DNA from 3 places in the Bacillus sp. UNCCL81 genome. Region 1 is predicted to be linked to each of the others. Evidence: riboswitches for the same ligand, from Rfam matches in the RefSeq annotation. Region 1 holds a riboswitch; each other region holds the start of a gene.

Region 1 (5,208 bases):
ATTATGCAGATCAAAAGGTAATTGATGAAGTAAAAAGTCGTCTTAAGAGGGTAAAGGTGGATGTAATACAAGCAGTTGGTCAATTAGAAAGGAAACTTTCTGATAAAAAGATTCATTTATTTCCTACAATGATGATAACAGAAAGACCTGATCGAACTGTTTTAAATCTTGCCCAAGGTAAAGTTGCTATTGTTATGGATGGAACGCCATTTGCTTTGAGTACGCCTACTGTATTTTTTGATTTTATATCTTCAATGGATGACTTATATCATTCATTCTGGATAAAAAAACTTTTGCAATCAATAAGATATATTGCCCTTATTATAACATTGGTGTTACCAGCTTTTTATATTGCAATTACCTCGTATAACCCGGAAATATTAAGGTCCCAACTTACTTTGACGATTGCAGGTAGTAGGGCAGGAGTTCCTTATCCATCATTTTTTGAAGTGCTTTTTATGATGTTAGCTGTTGAAATGTTAGTTGAAGCTAGTATTAGACTACCACGAGTAATTGGCCCAACTGCTACGACTGTTGGTGGACTTATTCTTGGTCAAGCTGCACAACAAGCACAACTTGTAAGTTCCATCATGATTATTATTATTGCATTTGTTGCCATTTCTAATTTTACGGTCCCAATCAGTGCAATGAGTTTCGCAATTCGATGTATTAGATACCCACTGATTATATTAGCAACTCTTTTTGGGTTGGTCGGACTAGTTGGAGGTATGCTTGTACTTATCTGTTATTTTGCTAATAAGCGAAGCTTTGGGACTCCTTTTTTAGCGATTGAATGGGGATCTTCCGATAAAATTGAAACGATAACTGAGAACCCAAAGGGGGGGCAAAGCTAGTTGACCCGTCACTTTTACTATACTGTACTGCTAACAATGATGTTAAATATCATTATCAATGTACCCATGATTTTAATTGGCGAGCGTTTTAATGGGTCTCTTATATCTATGGTGTTAAGTGTTTTGATTGGTGGAATATTTATTTATTTGTTTACGATCGGAATAAGTAAATTTCCTAATAAAGGATTGCCCGAAATTTTTAACAATAGACTACCTAAACTTGTTAAAAACATTTACTTAGCATTTTTAGGCGTAATGTGGTTGGCTGCAGGGGCATTTGTTTTAATTTCTTTCACATATATTACTGTACTGTATTTAAATACGGAGTTAAATATGGGATACGTTTTAGCTTTTTTTCTAGTTATTGTTATTTATGGAGCAAATTGTTATACAAAATCAATCCTCAACGTTATTGAAATAATGGTACTTGTAGCTACTCCAGTTGTTTTTTTTATCGTTTATAAAGCTATAGCAAGCAATTATTTTTATTTCGTCCATATTAAAAGAATACTCCATTATTTTTGGCAAATGCCTAACTATAGTTCTATTTCTGCTGCTACTTATTTTTTTACAGGCTATATAAATCTAGCTATCCTTAATCGTTATCTTGATACGAAAAAGGTTGTTAAATTTCTGTGGATTTTACCTTTAATCGGATTCGTTGTAATTAGTTTTACATTTTTCGTTCCAATTGCTTTTTTAGGTATTAAAGGGATTAATGATGTAGTGTTTCCTTGGATCTTCATAACTGATTCTCTAAGAATGGAATATGGGTTTATCGAAAGAGTGCTATATTTGATGGTTTATATATTCCTTTTGATGTCACTGTTATTTGGTATACTAACATGGCATGTTGGTTTAAAACTATTTGAAGGAATGTTTTTTAATTATAATTTAAAACCTGCTAAAAAAAGGAAATTTTATGGATATATGACTTTACTATTTTTTGGAGCCGTTACGTTGACACTGCAGACATTTACGAACGAAAGAGAATTTTTTGATCTGATTAAAATATGGCAAAATATCCGTTTTCCTGCTGAAGTCATATTAGTAGTGTTAATTTTTTTCTTATCTCGGAGGCAAAGAGCATGAAACGTATATTAACGTTGTTGTTAATTATGGAATTAAGTTTTATGTCTGGTTGCCAATTACTCGATGTTGATAAACGTTTTTTTGTCGTAGGGATAGGAATTGATCATACAGATGAAAATGGCATCTACCTAGTGTCAGTGAAATTAGCCATCCCTACAGCACAAATTGGAGCGGGAAGGTCTAATTTTCAAATTATTTCTCAAAAATCAACTTCAGTTTCTGAGGCCATTAGAATAATCCAATCTTTAGTAGATAAAAAATTAGATTTTGCTCAATGTAGGGTAATCGTTATTGATAAAGATCTACTAGTTGAAAACCAAATTGATTTGATGAAGTGGTTTATTAAACGGCCAGATATTCAAGGTGTTGCTTATGTAGCTGTAGGAGAACCTTCTGCAAAAGAAGCTTTATCATGGAGGGTTAAATCAGAGAGATTAGCGGGTAACGCTCTTGTGTTAGCTTTTAATGAAGAATCAAATAGGTCACCATATGTAATGTCAGAGATACTTAATGATTATTATATGCGATTGACAGAAAACGGTATAGATCCATATTTACCTATTATTGAACCGTTCGATAGTACCTTTAAAATTAATACTTCCGCAGTTTTTAAAGGAACAAAATTTAAAGCAGTATTAAATCGCGACGAAACAAGATTACTTAATGAACTTTTAAATCCCAAAAAAACAACATTAATTAATGTTGGAAAAGGAAAGAATCAGTTTTTCGTAAGTGCTGGAAATACGAAAATTGACATGAAAATTGTTATGCCTAAAAATAAAAAACCATATGTAGACGTTCATATAAAGGTAAAAGGATTCATTGAGGAATCTAAAAAGACATTACATCAAGATAGAGAATTGAAAGAGTATGAGAAGATAGCATCAATCATTATGAGCTCAAGAACAAAAAAATTTCTAGAACGTCTACAGGAATTAAATGTTGATCCACTTGGACTTGGGTTAAACTATCAAGCAAAATACGGAGTGACAAAAAAAGTAATAGATAAGTGGGAAGAAATTTATCCAAAACTTGAACTTCGAGTAAAATCAGAAGTGATACTAAAGGGAACTGGTACTATGTATTAACTTCGGTTTAATGGCAATAAAAAATTATAAAATTTTATTTTTTCTAATAAAAATGAAAGCGCTATCTCAAAAAATGTTTAAATTCCCTTATTGACAATCTGTTTACTAGGATTTATGATTCAGTTAAAGAAATTACATAATTCAAACTTATCGAGAGTGACCGAGGGATCAGGCCCTATGACGTCCGGCAACCTCCTTATTTAGGAACGGTGCCACTTCCTGCAGAATGAAAACATTCTGATAGATAAGTCGAAAACAATTGTTTCCGATGCCTCTTTCTGAATGAAAGAGGCTTTTTTATTTTTTATTTATTTACGCGGAAGGTTAAACAAAACTGAATTCCACTATATATAAATCCAACTTAACTGATGCGAAAACTAGATAATTTTGAGGATAAAGGAGAGAATAGAAATGAAATATGGTTTTTGGTTACCGATTTTTGGAGGATGGTTACGTAATGTGGATGACGAAAGCATGCCACCAACATTTGAATATGCTAAAGAGGTCATTCAATCAGCTGAAAGATGGGGATATTCGACTACTTTAATTGCTGAATTATATTTAAACGATATTAAAGGTCCAGAACATGATTCCCTTGAAGCTTGGTCTACAGCAGCGGCACTTGCTGCAGTAACGGAAAAAATCGAAATTATGACCGCGATTCGTCCAGGTTTTCATAATCCTGCAGTAACAGCAAAAATGGCTGCTAATATCGATCAAATCAGTAACGGCCGTTTTACGCTAAACGTCGTTTCTGCATGGTGGGCAGAAGAAGCTCGTCAATATGGCGGTATTTTTACAGAACATGATGAACGCTATGCCCGTACAGAGGAGTTTATTGATGTCCTAAAAGGCTTATGGACAGAAGAAACGTTCAATTATTCAGGAAAATTTTACGACTTAAAAGATACGAAACTTGCTCCAAAACCTGTGCAAAGACCAAACCCGATTCTTTATGCAGGTGGTGAAAGTGAAAAAGGTAAGCAAACAATTGTTGAAAAATGTGACGCTTATGTGATGCACGGTGGAACAGTTGAAGAAATTAATCAGAAAGTAACAGATATGAAAGTACGCCGTGAACAAACTGGCAATGCACCTTTAAGTTCTTTCGGTATGGCTGCTTATGTTATTTGTAGAGATACAGAAGAAGAGGCTTTAGCTGAGTTAGAAAAAATTACGACTGTGAAAGATTCTAGCGGTTATGCGGGCTTTAAAGACTTCACGACTAAATCACAATTAGAGCAACAAATACAATTACAAGATTACTCAGTTTCAAATCGTGGTCTTAGAGCAAATCTAGTAGGGACACCAGAGCAAATTGCAGATCGAATTTTACAATATGAAGAAGCTGGCTTAGACTTATTATTATTACAATTTTCACCTCAATTAGAGGAAATGGAACGCTTTTCAAAGCAAGTTATGCCATTAGTAGAAAAAAAACGTAGTTTAATAAAAAACTAGAATGGGGACATAAAAATGAGCAAAGTATATGTAATACATGAAAATAGTGAATGGACAATCCATTTAACAAAAAGATTAGAGGAGCTTGGTGTTCCATTTGAAGAATGGCATTTAGACGAAGGTACTGTTGATTTATCAACCGTACCACCAGAAGGGATTTTCTATAGTCGAATGAGTGCTTCTTCTCATACACGTGATCATCGTTTTGCAGCAGAATTTACTGGGCAAGTCTTAGCTTGGCTTGAAGCACATGGCCGTACGGTTTTAAATGGTACGAATGCCCTAAAGCTAGAAGTTAGTAAGGTTTTACAATACTTAGAGCTAGAAAAGTATGGTGTTAAGACTCCAAAAACGATTGCAGCGGTTGGAAAAGAAAACATTATTAAGGCAGCTAATAGCTTTGATGGACAGTCATTTATTACAAAACATAATCGTGCAGGTAAAGGCTTAGGTGTTCAGCTTTTCCATAGTATTGAAGCTTTAAAAGCTTATGTAGAAGGGCCTACATTCGAAGAACCAGTCGATGGCATTACCCTTATTCAAGAATACATCCAATCACCTGAAAGCTACATCACTCGTTGTGAATTTGTAGGAGGAAACTTTGTATATGCTGTTAAAGTTGATACTTCGGAAGGCTTTGAACTTTGCCCAGCTGATGCATGCCAAATTGGTGATTTATTCTGCCCAGTAGGAGAAGAAGTAGAAGAGAAGCC
Region 2 (5,208 bases), on a different contig from region 1:
GAAATAGAGAAACGATTCACAGATTCAGAGATTAATAAACTAATGGAAATGCGTTGGTTTGATTGGGATAGAGAATTGGTTAAAAGAGCGGTACCTCTTTTGTCCAGTTCATCCATAGAAAAGTTATATGATTTTTATAACATTGAAGTAAAAGAAAGATAATTAAGTTAGACAAGCTACATTCTAAATAGGATGTAGCTTTTTGCATACAATTTTTATTTATTACACAAAATTGGCAGGTTTACTCTTTATAGCAAACCTGCCAATTTTTCTGACCAACTTCTTAGTCAAACTCCTTTATTACGTTCTTTTGTGCAACTTAGGTAATTAGCACATTTCTCTTTGAAACACTTGGTAACTGTTCCTGGTTTAAGAATATCTTTAAACTTTTCATAGCAATAACATACTTCATCGTCCTGTTCAACGCCACTCTTCCGACTAAAGACTATTGGTCCAATATCAGAAGGTTTTAGGTCTTCTATTTTGTTATCTTCTTTGTACTTATCTAAACACGATTTACAAATACAAGATCTTTTCACCTCTTCTGGTGGTATCTGATTAAATATCTCTCTTGGGAAATACTCATCATTACACCAACACGTCTTCCCACTTGAGCACTTATTTTCATTCCCACACATGGGACAGAGCTTAAGCTTAATTGCCATTAAATACCCTCCTCAATAATCTGATTAACAATCTTCGTTATAATATCAGCGGGCATTGTTACGAGCGAATGGCTAGTTCTTACTCAAATTCCTAGCCTACGGAACGAACTTTTATTAATAAATTTAATCTTTATTAAGGATTGGTCTTTTATTGGTTGTACTTCCCACTTAATAACGTTGCGCATTCCCTTTACGGAAAAAGCCTTACTATAAATCCGCTCAATCCCAATGTCCATTTTTCTTCTCTAATTCGAATATGTTTATATGTATTTTACACCATAATTTTACAATTTCCTTCTAAAAATAAACTGAAAGAGACGACTTCAAAAAAGAAATCACTTAAAAAGATAGAAAAATTTTCAGCATGCAGTGCTATAAAAAGCCAATCCCTATATTTAAGAATTGGCTTTTATATGTGCTCTTTTTTATTCAAAATATTAAGCCATTTTGCTTTCGATCTTACAATAATGATATTTTTCTAAGAATATTTTCCATTTCATGTCATGGCAATTCATTCATTTTTATTTTTTCTATATAATATAGAAGATTCCGATTCACATAGACGTTTATTCGAAACTCAAAATCTAGATAATTGGTCTTTTTATATATTTAACTAATAAAGTTTTAAAATTGTACAAGAATGAGAGAAAACCGCTCTTTTTAAGTATTTCCTAGGGAAGACTTAACTAATAAAAAGTAGTAGTTCCTTCTCTTTTAAATGTAATTATTAATCAATCAAAAGTCCCCCAACCATAAGTTGAGGGACTTTTGCATTGAATTAAATTACTCTTGCTCCCAACTTTTAAAAGTTTCCTTATAATCGCTAGAAACGATTCCTTTTTCTGTAATAATCGCCGTTATTAATTCATTCGGCGTCACGTCAAACGCTGGGTTTAGTACATCGATTCCTTCAGGGGCAATTTGAACATTTCCGATATGTGTTACTTCAGTACGATCGCGTTGTTCAATGACAATTTCATTCCCTGATTCGATTGATAAATCGATTGTTGATAAAGGTGCAGCAACATAAAATGGAATTTGGTAAAAGTTAGCTAAAATCGCTAGTTGTAATGTTCCAATTTTATTTGCAGTGTCTCCATTAGCAGTAATGCGATCAGCTCCAACAATCACTGCATCAACTTTTTTATTTTGTAATAAGTAGCCGACCATATTATCAGTTAATAATGTAACTGGGATACCACTTTGTTTCAATTCCCAAGAAGTCAGTCTAGCTCCTTGAAATACTGGTCTAGTTTCTGTTGCATAAGCTGAAATTTCCCAACCTATTTCTTTTGCTAAGTGAAGTGGAGCTAAAGCTGTTCCGTATCGACTTGTCGCAATACTCCCTGCGTTGCAATGAGTTAATACTGCTGCGCCGTCATGTAATAATGTTAAAGCGTTTTCACCGATTTCCTTGCAAGTTGCCTCATCTGCTAGATGTAATTTAATCGCTTCTTCCATGATAATTAATTTAGCTTCGGAAACAGTCACTGCTTCTTTACTAGATTCAATTAGTCTTTCAACAGCCCATGCTAAATTTACTGCAGTTGGTCTCGCGCTAATCAGTTCATTTGCTAATACTCTTGCTTGTTGATGAAATTCATCAATTTGTTCAGTTTCAAGTTCTCGGACACCTAAATAAAGTCCATACGCAGCTGCTAAGCCAATCGCTGGTGCGCCTCTAACTTGTAATTTTACGATTGCTTCACGTACATCTAATAATGTCGTTGCATCAAAATAATATATTTCAGTTGGTAATTTTGTTTGGTCTAAAATTTTTAAACTTTCACCGTTCCATTGTAATGATTCAGGTATTTGCTGTAATGTAGTCATCAATTATTACTCCAATCCATTAAGTAAATTTCCAATATTTCTAATAGTAAATCTATTTTTTATACAATAAACTCCGAATTTTAAGACTTTTTTCTTTGCTTTAATTTTTTGGTTATGTTCCAGTGAATCAATGTCTTCAACGTGAGCAAGACCGATACTTCTTCGGATTAATTCACATCCAATAACCCCAATTGCATCCACCCAATATCCTTCTAATTTTTCGTTAATTAGAGCTTTTTGATTAAATGGTCTAACACTATGCTCTTCCCAAAGTTGAATAAATGTTTCATTAAAAACTTTTTCAATGTTTAAAATGTGTTCGATAATTTCGTCTTTTAGCTCAGTACGGCTGAAAAGTTGAAAAAGTAAATTTGCTTGAATTTGCCCTAAATCAAATCCAATTGGTCCTACAAATGCAAATTCCGGGTCAATTATTTTTGTTTCAGTCTCAGATACGAAAATGCTTCCCGTATGTAGGTCACCATGTAATAAAGCTTCTTTTTTCGATAAGAAATCTAATTTTAATTTCGCAACTTCAATTTGAAGATCAGCATCATTCCAAAGTTCTTGAATTTCATCTGTTAAATCTTCTTCAAAACTATTTGTTTCACTATTAAAAAATGGATCTGTATAAACAAGATTTTCTGTTATATCACATAAGTCAGGATTATTAAAAAGATACTCTAGCTCTTTCTTCTTAGCAGGTGAAGTTCCAAAGTCAGAAGTGAAAAATAATGACTTTGCTAAAAATTCACCGATATGTTCGGCTAAAAACGGATAGCTTTTTTTCTCAATGAAACCTTTTCGTAAAATTTGTAAGTGTGAAAGATCCTCCATGACAGTTACGGCTTGATCTTCGTCATGCTCTAAAATTTTCGGTGCATGCAATGGGATTAGCTCATTGTATATTTTTGTAGCATTACTCTCGATCGTAGCTCGCTTTAATGTAAGTGGCCAGCTTTCACCAACAACTTTTGCGTATGGCAGAGCCTGTTTTATAATTAGCCCTTTCTCACTTCCTACTGGTTTAACTTTAAACACTAAATTTAAATTCCCATCCCCTATTTCTATACATTCACATAGTTCATTTTTAAAATAGCCAAGTTTTTGTAAATAAGTAATTGCAGTTGCTTCTGTTAATGGTCTATATTCTTTTCGTTCAATGACAGTCACTAAATTCATCCCCCTTGAATTTTGCAAAATAAAAAGCCTCTTTTCCGAGACGAAAAGAGGCAATACTAATTGGCTTTCGTCTCTTATCTACCAGAAAATTTCTTTTCTGTTGGAATTAGCACCGTGCCTTACTGAGCATTTAAGCTCAGGCGTATACAATACGCCCCATTTCACAATGGTATTACGGTCGGTTGCTGGGCATCGTCGGGCCAAATCCCTCCGCCTACTCGAAATAAGAGTTCGCATATTTGATTTTATAATCGTATTTTAGTTTATCGTTTTTTAATTTGTCAATTATTTTTTTGAAACTTTTTGTAAATCCCTTCTTTTCTGTCTTCAAAAATTGGGATTGTACCACGTATTTCATCAACTTTTTTCGGATCAATTTCGCCAAAAACGATTTCTTCATTCGTGCTGCCTTTGGTAACTACTTCTCCCCAAGGGTCAATGATCATTGATCCTCCACCAAATGTATTCGCTAAATCTTTTCCCACTCGATTACAAGCAACAACATAACATTGATTTTCAATTGCTCTTGCTTTTAATAAAATTTCCCAATGATTCATTCTTTGGATTGGCCATTCAGCAACAAAAAATAAAACTTTTGCACCCTTTTGAGAATGCGCTCCAATCCATTCAGGAAAACGCAAATCATAGCAAACAAAACCTGCAGCCGTTAATCCATCGATTTCAAAAAGACCATCAGTTTCCCCTGATTGAAGATAGTGATGCTCGTTCATTAACTGGAATAAATGAACTTTATCATAGGTTTTTACTACTTCACCTGTATTGTTTATAACAATTAACGTATTCGTTACACCATTTTCTCTTGCAATTGGGAACGAACCAGCAATCAATATTACGTTATTTGATTTTGCGATTGACTGAAGCTCAGAAATAACTGCTTCTTGTTGATCTGTGTGTACGCCAATTTCTTCCAGACAATAGCCTGTTGTCCATAATTCCGGTAATACGATTATACGGACATTTTCTTTAACAGCTTCGTTTATTTGAGTTTTCATTTTCTCTAAATTAGCCTTTGAATCACCTAATATAACATCAGATTGAATACACGCAGTTTTAATCACAATTTATTCACCCTATTCTAAATTTTATAGACATTTTTAAATCGAGCATATATGATGGTGAAAGTTATTGCAACAGTCGTTCATGAAAATCATTCGATTAAGAAACGATCTATTCAAATTAATTTTATTATATTTTTGGAGTGATTAACTTGAATCATAGTAAACTATTAAACAATTTACCAAAACAATTTTTTGCTTCACTAGTCCAAAAAGTAAATCAGTCAATCAGTAATGGTCATGATGTCATTAATCTTGGTCAAGGAAATCCAGATCAACCAACACCTGATCATATTATAAAAGCATTACAGCAATCTGTTGAAAATCCATTAACTCATCGCTATTCTCCGTTTAGAGGAATGAGCTCTCTAAAAAATGCTGTTGTAGAATTTTATAAACGAGAGTATGATGTTGATTTAGACCCAGAGGAAGAAGTAGCCATCTTATTCGGT
Region 3 (5,208 bases), 590 kb from region 1:
TATTAATTAATTAGACATCAGATTATTTAGTTGATTCCATCCTAATTTAACGAAAAGTTAATTATTGTAATACGAAAATATCCTATTAGATAGAATCACAATCACACTAAGTTGAATAGTTATATAAATAACAGATATTTTATATTGGAGATGGAAAAGATGCTAGAAGAAAATATCAAGGAAAAGGAAGGGAAAGACCAAAATCAAATAACTACTATAGAAGATGACGGTTTACAAGCAAGTCTTGAAAAACAAATTGTTGCTGCATCGTGGGTTAAGGCAGTTGCACAATTATATGAAACGATTACATTATCAAAATTATATTCAATTGACAAAGATTCAATCTTTCAAGGGAAAAGAGATATCATATCAGGCATGTGGATTGGCACAGCTGGTCAGTTATCCGTTGCTTTTTACGTTTCTAAGCAATTGTTCACTTCAGATAAGAAAAATTTACTTGAATTACAAAGAAAAATCGTGCTTTCTGATTCAATTCAATTAGTTGGAAACGCTTTGGCACTTATAGGTGCAGCTGAGGTAATTCAAGAGGAAATTGGTGACGGGGAAATATTCATTTCATAGTCAACTAAAAATCTTTATATTACTTAAAAAGTTTACATCTAATTTACGCATCATCAATAGCGCAAAATTAAAAAATATAAAATAAATAAATCCCACAGAAATTCCATTGTGGGATTTTTAATATAGAGTTTAATTTGTTCGTGTTTCTAAGACAGATTCTCTTTTTTAATTATCCGGTTTCCCTATTCCTGCACTTCTTGTTTTTCTCTTACCCCTGCATTTAATGCTTTTTTAAAGCTTGCAATCAAGTCTTCAATATCTTCTAAACCAACTGACACTCTTATTAATGTATCTTTTACGCCTAATCTTTCACGAACATCGAGCGGTATTGCAGCATGGGACATCTTCACAGGATATGAAACAATTGTCTCAACTCCACCTAATGAAACGGCAACTGCAACGTTTTCGACTGATTGTAGGAAACTTGTCGTTTGTTCAATCGTTTTTAGTGTAAATGAAAGGACTGCTCCTCCTCCAGTAGCCTGCTCAAAATGTATATCGTGACCAGGGTGATCTTTTAGTCCTGGGTAATAAACATCCTCAACTTCTTCTTGTTCTAAAAGCCAATTTGCTAATTTTGATGCAGTTTGTTCATATGCATCCATACGAACTTTTAATGTCTTTAATCCTCTTAATGTTAACCAACAGTCTTGTGGACCTAAAATTGCCCCGAATGAATTTTGGATTGTGTATAAATCATTTGCAAGTTCTTCCGAATTTACGACCGCTAGCCCTCCGATTACGTCGCTATGGCCTGCAATAAATTTTGTTGCACTATGAACGACAATATCAGCTCCTAAATCTAAAGGTCTTTGTAAATATGGTGATAAAAAACTATTATCTACAATGACAAGGATGTCATTTTCTTTTGCTATCTTGATTGCACTACTCAAATCAGTAATTTTCAAAAGAGGATTAGACGGTGTTTCTAAATAAAGTCCTTTTGTATTTGGCTTTATTCCGGCTTTAATCTCTTGTAAATTAGAAGCGTCTACAAATGTAAAATCGATTCCGAAACGATTTAATACTTTAGTCGCGATTCTAAATGTTCCTCCATATACATCTTCACAAATGACAATATGATCTCCAGCTGAGAACAAAGACAATACAGATGAGATTGCAGCCATCCCTGATGAAAATGCAAAACCGCGAACACCATTTTCTAACTTTGCAATTGTATTTTCTAATGCTTCTCTTGTTGGGTTTCCACTTCTTGCATAGTCGTACTTACCAAAATTCTCTATATCAAATTGATGAAATGTTGAAGTTTGATAAATCGGAATACTTAATGCGCCTGTTGCCTGATCTATTTCATTTCCATTATGAATTAATTTCGTTCCAAATTGCATCCTCATCACCCCAATGCATTTTCTAAGTCATTTAATAAATCATCAATATGTTCAATACCAACAGATAAACGAAGTGTATGGTCATCTAGACCAAGCTTTCTTTTAAATTCCTCTGGCATTTCTGAATGAGTTTGCGTATGTGGGTACGTAATTAATGATTCAACTCCACCTAAGCTTTCTGCGAATGTAATAACTTTTACACTTCCTAATACTTGTTCAACCAAACTTAAATCTTTCACTTTAAATGAAATCATTGCACCAAATCCAGTTGCTTGTTCTTTAATAATTGAATACCCTTTATGCGTTGGTAACCCTACATAAAACACTTCAGTAACATTCGGATGATTTTCTAAAAATTTCGCAAGTACAATTGCATTTTTTTGACTGTATTCCATACGTAAATGTAATGTTTTAATTCCTCTTAAGATCAACCAAGAGTCAAATGGAGCTAATGTTGCTCCTGTTGATTTTTGATAATAACGAATTCGTTCATTCGTATATTCAGAATTTGTTACGACAAAACCAGCAAGTGTATCATTATGGCCACCTAAATATTTTGTTCCACTATGAACAACAACATCTGCACCTAATTCAATTGGTCTAAAGAAATAAGGTGTTAAAAATGTATTATCAACGATCACAATTATATCTCGTTCTTTTGCAAGCTCAACTACTCTTTTTAAATCAGTTACTTTCATCATTGGATTTGATGGTGTTTCAATAAAAATTCCTTTTGTGTTCGGTTTAAGTGCATCAAGAATATTTTCAATTTCAGTCGTATCTACAAAATTATGCTCAAGTCCATATGGCGAATAAATTTCTTCGAATAAACGATATGTACCACCGTATAAATCATCTGAAACAATTAGGTGGTCACCTTTTTTAAATAAGCTTAATACTGCAGTAACGGCTGCATTTCCTGTTGAAAATGCAACACCATAATTTGCACTTTCTAATTTTGCAACAGTATTTTCAACTTCTTCACGAGTTGGATTTTGTAATCTTGCATAATCATATCCAGTCGATTGATGAAGACCTGCATGCTTAAAAGTAGCAGATTGATAAATTGGATAACTAATCGCACCAGTTAATGGATCATAACCTTTGCTTCCATGAACAGCTACCGTTTCAATTGATTTTTTATTCGTGTTTAAAGCCTCTTTTGTGTTAGTCATTATAAATCCCCCATTTTAGTCAAATAAAAAACCACTTCCTAAAAAATAAGAAGTGGTTATGTCCGCAAAATATACATATCGCTCTTATCTTCCAGGTTTTTCACCTGCAGGATTTAGCACTTTCTAGTTTTTACTAGAGTTGCCGGGTTTCGTCGGGCCAGTCCCTCCACCGCTCTTGATAAGATTATTTAATTATATTGATAAGTATATTAAAAACTCTGATAATTATCAATTGTTTTTTTTGAATTATTTAATTATTAACTCTTACTTCCATTCTTCAGGTAATAAACTTTGATAAAGTGAACTCTTATATCGGTCATCAATTAGTAATAAAGTCCCTTCATCTGATTCAGATCGTATCACTCTTCCACCCGCTTGCATTACTTTATTCATACCTGGAAAGACATATGCATAATAATACCCATTTTTTCCAACCGAATTAAAATGCTCCTTTAAAATATTTCTTTCTAAACAAATCTGCGGCAATCCTACACCAATTACTACGACTCCGTTTAAACGATCACCCTTTAAATCGATCCCTTCAGAGAATATACCGCCTAATACCGCAAAGCCAACTAGCGTTTCTTCATTTAGACTATCAAATTGTAAAAGGAATTCCTCTCGTTCAATTTCAGTCATACCATTTTCTTGAACGATTGTTTTTATAGTAGGGTATTTCTCTTTAAATAAATCAACACTTTGAATTAAATATTGATAGGATGGATAAAAAACTAAATAATTACCTTTTCTTTTCGTAATTTCTTTATATACCGAATCAATTAATCTTTCTAAATTTCTTTCACGATCTTGATACCGCGTTGATAGAGGGTCAATTGTTACCTCCAATTGCTCCTTATGAAAAGGAGAATCGATTGAAATTGTATAATCGCGACTTTGATCACCAAGCATATCTTGAAAATATTGTATTGGGGTTAAAGTAGCTGAAAAGTAAATTGTTGAGCGAAATCTTTTTATTACGTCATTTACAACTTTAGATGGGTCAAGGCAAAATAGCTTTAAATGAACTTCACTTTTATATAGTTCATAGTAGCATACGTAATTTTCATCAAAAAACTCTGCGATTTTGACGAAGTTGAGTGACTCAAAATAAGTATCAAGCAAAAGTTGTTTATTTTCGTCCTCGTCCATTTCCGGTAATTTTATTTCTACGATTTCATTGAATGTATGTAGAAGTTCTAGTAAATCCCCATCTATTTCCTTTGAAACTGGGGTTACAACGTCCTTCCATTTCTTTCTTAATTCAATAAAACGCTTATTTATTTCATTTATTATGGCATAAAGTTCATCTTTTAAATTTTTATATCGATTTTTCAACTCTAAAAATTTAGATTTGAATAGACTCGCAGAATACATTTCTCTTGAGCGATCAACAAGATTATGAGCTTCATCAATTAATAAAACTGTACTTCGTTTATGCTCATCAAATAATCGCTTTAACGATACTCTAGGATCGAAAATATAATTTACATCGCAAATAATAGCATCTGAAGAATTTAATAAATCTAATGAGTATTCAAATGGACAGACTGTATGTTTTCGTGCATATTCTTCTATTTTCTCCCTAGTTAGTGCTTTTTCGGATGAAAGAATATCAAGAACAGCATCATTAATTCTGTCATAATAACCATTGGCAAATTCACAATAATCCTTTTGACACATCGTCTCTTCTTTAAAACAGATTTTATCTTTTGCTGTAATCGTCGTACACTTTATACAAAGTCCTTGATCTGTCATGCGCTTAAATGCTTCTTCAGCAACAGTCCTAGTTATTGTCTTAGAAGTTAAGTAAAACATCCGATTGATACGATCCTCACCAATACTTTTAACAGTTGGAAAAATAGTTGATACCGTTTTTCCTATTCCAGTTGGTGCAACAGCAAATAAATTATTACCTTCTTGAATCGTTTGATATACCGCACCTGCTAACTTTCTTTGTCCTTTTCTGAAAGAAGGAAAGGGAAAATTTAATTCTTTTATGGTCTGATTCCTTAACTCAATATGATCGTATTTCCATTTTGCAAAAGGATAATAAATTTCTAGCATTTTGTATAAGTAATTTGTTAATTCATCCTTTGTAAACA

What was found. A riboswitch is a leader RNA that binds a small molecule or an ion and turns the genes downstream of it on or off. The one in region 1 is predicted to bind S-adenosylmethionine.
Region 2: another riboswitch for S-adenosylmethionine. It lies ahead of mtnK (S-methyl-5-thioribose kinase); the one in region 1 lies ahead of BM319_RS06205 (LLM class flavin-dependent oxidoreductase).
Region 3: another riboswitch for S-adenosylmethionine. It lies ahead of BM319_RS08845 (trans-sulfuration enzyme family protein); the one in region 1 lies ahead of BM319_RS06205 (LLM class flavin-dependent oxidoreductase).

Annotation. Positions count from the first base shown of each region.
Region 1 covers NZ_FOMF01000003.1:55,238-60,445, forward strand. Annotated here, with positions in the region: gene BM319_RS06190 (spore germination protein) at 1-854, shown strand, start outside; gene BM319_RS06195 (GerAB/ArcD/ProY family transporter) at 855-1,946, shown strand; gene BM319_RS06200 (Ger(x)C family spore germination protein) at 1,943-3,034, shown strand; SAM riboswitch class I at 3,179-3,285, shown strand; gene BM319_RS06205 (LLM class flavin-dependent oxidoreductase) at 3,446-4,495, shown strand; gene BM319_RS06210 (ATP-grasp domain-containing protein) at 4,511-5,208, shown strand, end outside.
Region 2 covers NZ_FOMF01000002.1:1,184,308-1,189,515, forward strand. Annotated here, with positions in the region: gene BM319_RS05905 (CatB-related O-acetyltransferase) at 1-162, shown strand, start outside; gene BM319_RS05910 (cysteine-rich CWC family protein) at 288-665, opposite strand; gene mtnA (S-methyl-5-thioribose-1-phosphate isomerase) at 1,449-2,498, opposite strand; gene mtnK (S-methyl-5-thioribose kinase) at 2,505-3,680, opposite strand; SAM riboswitch class I at 3,752-3,910, opposite strand; gene BM319_RS05925 (carbon-nitrogen family hydrolase) at 3,962-4,756, opposite strand; gene BM319_RS05930 (pyridoxal phosphate-dependent aminotransferase) at 4,903-5,208, shown strand, end outside.
Region 3 covers NZ_FOMF01000003.1:641,515-646,722, reverse strand. Annotated here, with positions in the region: gene BM319_RS08855 (hypothetical protein) at 160-582, shown strand; gene BM319_RS08850 (trans-sulfuration enzyme family protein) at 765-1,931, opposite strand; gene BM319_RS08845 (trans-sulfuration enzyme family protein) at 1,937-3,106, opposite strand; SAM riboswitch class I at 3,188-3,291, opposite strand; gene BM319_RS08840 (ATP-dependent DNA helicase) at 3,371-5,208, opposite strand, start outside.